2 regions of the Rhodoferax sp. GW821-FHT02C08 genome follow, and region 2 is predicted to be linked to the other one. Evidence: riboswitches for the same ligand, from Rfam matches in the RefSeq annotation. Region 2 holds a riboswitch; the other holds the start of a gene.
What was found. A riboswitch is a leader RNA that binds a small molecule or an ion and turns the genes downstream of it on or off. The one in region 2 is predicted to bind glycine.

Region 1: linked by a shared signal. The riboswitch ahead of AC07VY_RS21570 (D-amino acid dehydrogenase) and the one ahead of gcvT (glycine cleavage system aminomethyltransferase GcvT) in region 2 are both predicted to bind glycine.

Annotation. Positions count from the first base shown of each region.
Region 1 covers NZ_JBWKVR010000022.1:66,256-69,638, reverse strand. Annotated here, with positions in the region: partial or broken gene AC07VY_RS21575 (chloride channel protein) at 1-298, shown strand, start outside; gene AC07VY_RS21570 (D-amino acid dehydrogenase) at 381-1,601, opposite strand; glycine riboswitch at 1,760-1,868, opposite strand; gene AC07VY_RS21565 (TauD/TfdA dioxygenase family protein) at 1,970-2,878, opposite strand; gene AC07VY_RS21560 (ABC transporter substrate-binding protein) at 3,083-3,383, shown strand, end outside.
Region 2 covers NZ_JBWKVR010000027.1:56,077-59,459, reverse strand. Annotated here, with positions in the region: gene AC07VY_RS23255 (HDOD domain-containing protein) at 1-775, opposite strand, end outside; glycine riboswitch at 824-923, shown strand; glycine riboswitch at 933-1,056, shown strand; gene gcvT (glycine cleavage system aminomethyltransferase GcvT) at 1,108-2,232, shown strand; gene gcvH (glycine cleavage system protein GcvH) at 2,258-2,629, shown strand; gene gcvP (aminomethyl-transferring glycine dehydrogenase) at 2,649-3,383, shown strand, end outside.

The DNA.
Region 1 (3,383 bases), on a different contig from region 2:
ACAAGGTGGCGGCCTGGTCGCCATTGCCATGCAACTGCAAGCCTGGCAGCGAATACTGGTACCCAGTCTGGGTGGACTGCTGGCAGGTGCGCTGCTCACCTGGGCCCAGAACCGCACCCCACAAAATGCCCCAAGCGACTATATGGAAGCCGTCGCGCTGGGCAACGGCCATATTCCCGTGCAAGCCAGTCTGGTCCGCAGCGGCTCTTCCCTGCTCAGCATCGCCAGCGGCGGCTCCATAAGCCGAGAGGTCTCCATGGTGCAGTTGGCCGCGCTGGGTGCATCCTTGCTGGGTCGCTTACTGCACCAGCCCACAACTGGGCGTGGTCAACAAAAGCAGCCTGCTGTCCACCTACGTTCGCCTGAGCGAATAACACCGGCTAGGCGTAGCTGGAGGCAACGATGGCGCCCACCATATCGGCCGTCACGGCCGACAGAGTCAGCCCCAGGTGCCCGTGCCCGGTGTTGTAGAACACGCCAGGTCGCTTGCCTTTGCCCACCCGAGGCAGCAGGTTGGGCATCATGGGGCGCAGTCCAGCCCAGGGCACCACACTTTCGGTGCGCACACCCGGAAAGCACTGCTGTACCCATTCCACCAAAGGACGGATGCGGTCGGCCCGGATATCCCGGTTATAGCCATTGAACTCCGCCGTACCGGCCACGCGGAATCGGTCCACACCCAAGCGGCTGGTGACCAATTTGGTGCCGTCGTCCAGCAGGCTCACCATCGGTGCAGCAGCCTGGCTTTGTGCATCCTGCAAATTCACCGTAATGGAATAGCCTTTGACGGGATAGATGTTGACGCGGTCGCCCAGCTGCGCCGCCAGGTCCCGGCTGGCCGTACCGGCGCAAACCACCACACCGTCAAACACATGGGACTGCCGTTCGATTCCATCATTGGCAGTGACAGTCACCTGTTTGCCATCGCTCTGCACGGCATCTATGTGCTGGCCATAGCGGGTTTGCACGCCCAGGCGCTCGGCCGCCAAGGCCATGCCGGTGCTGAATTTGTGGATGTCGCCCGTGGTGTCGCTTTCAGTGAAATAACCGCCATAGTAGTTGCCAGCCAAGGTGGGCTCGATGGCGCGCATTTCTTGCGGTGTGACCGCGCGGCGGTCCAGCCCGCCCTGGGCCAGCAATTTGGAGACCTTGCCGGCATGGTCGAAGCTGGCTTTGTCACGGTAGATGTGCAGAATGCCTTCGCGCTTGTGGTCAAAGTCCAGCCCTTCCGCATCCGCCCAGGCATTCAGGTGCGCACGCGCAGCAATGGCAAGGCGGGTGGTCTCCACGGTGTTTTTCTCGTAGTGCGGGATGGCAGCAATGAACTCGGCAAACCAGGCCAGCTTGTGCCAGCTCGGCTTGGGGTTGACCAATAAAGGTGCGTCGCTCTTGAGCATCCACTTCAGCCCCTTGAGCACGGTAGACCAATGGTTCCATACCTCGGCGTTCGACACCGAAAACTGCCCGCCATTGGCAAACGATGTTTCCATGGCCGCATAGCGGTGTTTTTCAAACAAAGTGACCGCGAAACCCCGCTTTGCGAGGGCATATGCCGTGGTCACGCCCGTAATACCGCCGCCTATAACAGCAAACTTTTTCATGATGAGAGTTCCAAAACGTCAAAGTGGGGATAGCAACAAGCGTGCGCAGCTATCGCCCCTCTGTTTTGGACCTGAGAGATTCACGACTGGCACATAGCCAAGCCGCTTGCTCCTGCGGTGAACCGGGTGACGAAACCCGGTTGCTCTTCAGATGTGTGTGACAGGTACCGGTCCTTTTGCCTGAAAGTTTCCGGGGCGGTTGCTCCTTCGGCGCTGTGGGCAAACTTGTTGAGCAACAAGGGCCCCAGACTCTCCCGGTACCTGCCGCAATTATCGCATGGGGTCCACGCACCCTAGCACCGGAATGACTCGGTCAATCAATTGAATCCGCCCATAAGGCCGACTGATTGACCCGGCCGAACCGCGCTCTAATTTTTCGCAGGCTCGGCCGCACTGCGCCGGCCGTGCACCGACACCGGCAGATCACCATGCACGGTGACGCGGCGCACCACGCGGTGCTGGTCGCCGTAGTCATTGATCGCGTAGTGCTGGGTCGCGCGGTTGTCCCAGATGGCCACATCGCCCTCGGCCCAACGCCAGCGCACGGTGTTCTCCAGCCGCGTGATGTGGTGCTGGAAGATCTCGAACAGGCGCTGCGAGTCATGCGTGTTGTAGCCCACAAAGCGCTTCAGGAAATGCCCGGCCACCAGGCTGCGCTCGCCGGTTTCGGGGTGTACGCGCACCAGCGGATGGCGGGCCTCGATCAGGCGCGAGGTAAACACTTCGCGGTAATGCTTGGCGCCATGCGCATCCACTTCGACGCGGGTGGCGGCGTAGTCGTAGTCGTTGCCGTGCACCGCCCACAGGGTGTCGGCCAGGGCCTTCAGCTCGGTCGGCAACTGGTTGTAGGCCTCGGCGGTATTCGCCCACACCGTGTCGCCGCCCTGCTGCGGAATGGTCAGCGCGCGCAGCACCGATACCTTGGGATAAGCGGCTTCGAAGGTCACGTCGGTATGCCAGGAATTAGCCCGGCCGCCGTGGTTCGAGTCCAGCTCCAGAATCTCGGTGCCGCTGCGCGAGGGCACGGTGGGATGCGGCACGATGCTGCCCCAGCGCCCGGCAAACAGCTGGTGCTCGGCATCGTCCAGATGCTGCTGGCCGCGGAAGAACAGCACCTTGTGCTGCAGCAGCGCCTGGTGGATGGCGGCAAAGGTTTCGGGCGCCAACTGGCCCGACAGGCGCACGCCTTGTATGCGTGCACCAATCCGCCCCGCCAAAGGATGGATATCGAGTGTGGGAACGATTTCAGCGTGGGGAGCGTTGAGAACAGCGGACATGCAACTTCCTTGGTAAGACGGGTTGAAACAGGATCGAAAAAAACACCCGCCCATGCTAGGAACTGCAACCCGGAAACCAAAGCACGGAATTCGCATGTGCATCTACACCGCACAGATGCGCATATGCATGCGCAATTTCCTTCGTTGTTGCGTAGGCCTTGCCAATCTACGCTGCAACTTCACGACAACTCCCAAGGGACATGCATGCGAACCGTTTTCAAGCTATTTACCGCCGCGGCAGTGGCCTTCGGGCTGTCGGCCCAGGCCCTGGCGCAAGAGGCCCTGGAAGTCACCGACATCCGCTACCAGGGCTCGGCCGGCCAGGTGGTCTGGATCGAGCTGGCCGAAAGTCTGGGCTATCTGGCGCCGCTGAAAGCCAAGTGGGTGGGCAACACCATCAGCGGCCCGCAGGACGTGCAGGCCGTGGTCACCGGCGACATCGATATCGGTGGCGCTTTCAATGGCGCGCTGGTCAAGCTGCTGGCCAAGAAGGCGCCGGTGAAAG
Region 2 (3,383 bases):
AACCATGGCGGGCCCATTCGTCCGACTCGCGCGTGCCTTCATGCAGGGCCACCAAGTGCTCGGCCAGCAACAGCATGGCCACCAGATAGCGCACTTCGGGCGGGACGCTGGCCACCGGCAGAATGTCGAAGTCGTGGTGCAGGCGCACGGCGGCCGTCACCAGGGGCGGCAGCTTCCAGGTCTTGGCCACCAGCGCGCCCACCACGGCGTGGTCGGTCTTGTGGGCGGCGTTCTCGGTTGCCACAAAGCTGCGGTCCTGCCGCGCCAGGGCCTCGGCCAGGGTGCCGGCATAGCCCTTCAGGCCCTGCAACATCACCGGTATGCCCACATGGCAGAACAGGCCACAGGTCTGCGCCACGTCGGCATCCACACCGTACAGATGGCGGGCGATATAGGCCATGGCCAGGGATCGGCGGGTCGAGGTTTCCCAGAAATGCTCCAGCAAGGCCGCATCCACGCGGATCGCATGCCGGGTAAAGAAGCCGGTCAGCACGCCCACCGTCTGCTTCACGCCCAGCATGGCGATGGCCTCGCCCACGGTACGGGCCGGGCGCGAGCGGGCAAACAGCGGGCTGTTCGAATAACGTATCAGCGCCGCCGCCATGGCCACGTCCTGGCTGGCAATGCGGGCGATGGCGGCGGGGTCGGGGTCGCCGCCCCGCACTTCGCCCTGCAGCGCCAGCAAGAGCTGGGGGCACGGCGGGATCACGATATCCCGCACGGCGCCCTTGGCCTTGGCGGTTTCCAGTTCTCGGTCTATGTCTGCCAGCTGCATCGCGCCCCCTTAGTCCACGGAATTATGCCGACTTGCGCTTGGGTAGAATCCCCCCCGTCAGGAGAGAGTTTTCATCCGAAAACCGCCGAAGGCGCAGGGCCCCGCTACGTGGGCCTGAACGCTCAGGCAAAAGGACTGACAAGCGTTTCTCATCAAACGTCACCCCACTGGAGAGAAGTCCGCCCCGAGCGGACTCACCGAAGGCGCAACCCGCAGTCGGCCTGCACCACCGCAAGGCCGGCCCGGCGAATCGCTCAGGTAAAGCGGACAGCGGGGACCACACATGGCCGTCAAAGGCCATGATCCGATTGTGTGTCCCCGAAAGAACCGCCATGGCCGATTTGTTACTCACTCCCCTCAACGCGCTGCATCTGGAGCTCGGCGCCCGCATGGTGCCCTTCGCTGGCTACAGCATGCCGGTGCAGTACCCGGCCGGCCTGATGGCCGAACACCACCACACGCGTAACGCCGCCGGCCTGTTCGACGTATCCCACATGGGCCAGTTGCGCCTGGTCGGCCCCGATGCCGCTGCGGCCTTTGAAACCCTGGTGCCAGTCGACGTGATCGACCTGCCCGTAGGCAAGCAGCGCTACGGCCTGCTGCTGAACGACGAGGGCGGCATCCGCGACGACCTGATGTTTTTCAAGCAGGCGGAAGATGACATCTTCGTCGTCGTCAACGGTGCCTGCAAAGCAGCGGACATTGCCCACATCCAGGCCCGGATCAGCCTGCATTGCGAAGTCATCCCCATGCCGGAAATGGCGCTGCTGGCGCTGCAAGGCCCCAAGGCTGTAGACGCGCTGTCGCGCCTGGCGCCCGGCGTGGAAAAGCTGGTGTTCATGACCGGCGGCCATTTCATTGTTTCCGGCATCCCCTGCTTCTTGACCCGCAGTGGCTATACCGGCGAAGACGGTTTTGAAATTTCGGTACACCAAGACCAGGCCGAGGCACTGGCCCGCGCTCTGCTGGCCCAGCCCGAAGTCCAACCCATAGGCCTGGGCGCACGCAACTCGCTGCGCCTGGAAGCTGGCCTGTGCCTGTATGGCAACGACCTGGACACCAGCACCACCCCCATCGAAGCCGGCCTGAACTGGGCCCTGCAAAAAGTACGCCGCGCTGGTGGCGCGCGTGAAGGCGGCTTCCCAGGCGCTAGCAAAATACTAGCGCAACTCGCAGGTAAACCAGGCACTACAACCAAGAAACGTGTGGGACTGATGGCACTGGAACGTATCCCGGTGCGTGAACACACAGCCTTGCAGGACACCGCAGGCAACGCAATTGGCGAAGTCACCAGCGGCTTGCTTGGCCCCACGGTAGACAAGCCGATTGCAATGGCCTACGTGGCGCCAGAATTTGCCACCATCGGCACCCGTATCAACGCCATCGTGCGAGGCAAAATCGTGCCGATGGAAGTCACGTCCATGCCATTCACCCCGAACAATTACTTTCGCGGTTAATTCAACTTTTTACAGGAGCACCCCCATGAGCATCAAGTACACCGAAGACCACGAATGGCTGAACATCGAGGGCGACACCGCCACCGTCGGCATCACGCACCACGCGCAAGACGCATTGGGTGACGTAGTGTTCGTCGACCTGCCCGCCGTCGGCGCAAGCTTCGCGCAAAAAGACGTGGCCGGCGTGGTCGAGTCCGTGAAGGCCGCGGCCGATGTGTACATGCCTGTCTCCGGCGAGATCACCGAGGTCAACGAAGCCCTGCGCGCCGACCCTGCTCTGGCCAACACCGACCCACTGGGCGCTGGCTGGTTCTTCAAGGTCAAGCTGTCAGACGCATCGCAAGTCGCCGCCCTGCTGGACGAAACCGCCTACAACGCATTTAGCCAAAACGCCTAACCCTCCCTAGACCTGCCCCATGACGACCTCCCTGCACGAACTAGAAAACGCCAGCGAATTCATCGCCCGCCACATCGGCATCGACGCTGCCGACGAAACCCTGATGCTGGAAGTGATTGGCTCCAGTTCGCGCCGGGATCTGATTGACGGCATCGTGCCGCGCTCCATCGCGCGCAGCACGCCAATGGATCTGCCAGCGCCCGTGACCGAGGCGGCAGCACTGGCCGAGCTGAAGGCTATTGCCGCCAAGAACCAGGTCTTCAAAAGCTTCATCGGCCAGGGCTATTACGGTACCCACACCCCCGGCGTGATCCAGCGCAACATCCTGGAGAACCCCGCCTGGTACACCGCCTACACGCCCTACCAGGCCGAGATTTCGCAAGGCCGCATGGAGGCGCTGGTCAACTTCCAAACCATGGTCTGCGACCTGACCGGCATGCCGATTGCCAACGCGTCCATGCTGGACGAGGCCACCGCCGCCGCCGAGGCCATGGCCCTGGCCAAGCGCAGCGCCAAAAGCAAGAGCAATGTGTTCATCGTGGCGGGCGACTGCCATCCGCAAACCATCGAAGTCATCCAGACCCGCGCCAAGCCGCTGGGTATTGAAGTCAAGGTCAGCACCGCCGTCATCACCCTGCCCCAGCTGATGGCCAGCGGTGACTTCTTCGGCGTGCTGGCCCAGTACCCGGCCACCAACGGCATGGTGCACGACCTGCGCCCCCTGGTGGGCGTGGCCCATGCCAGCGGCGCAGCG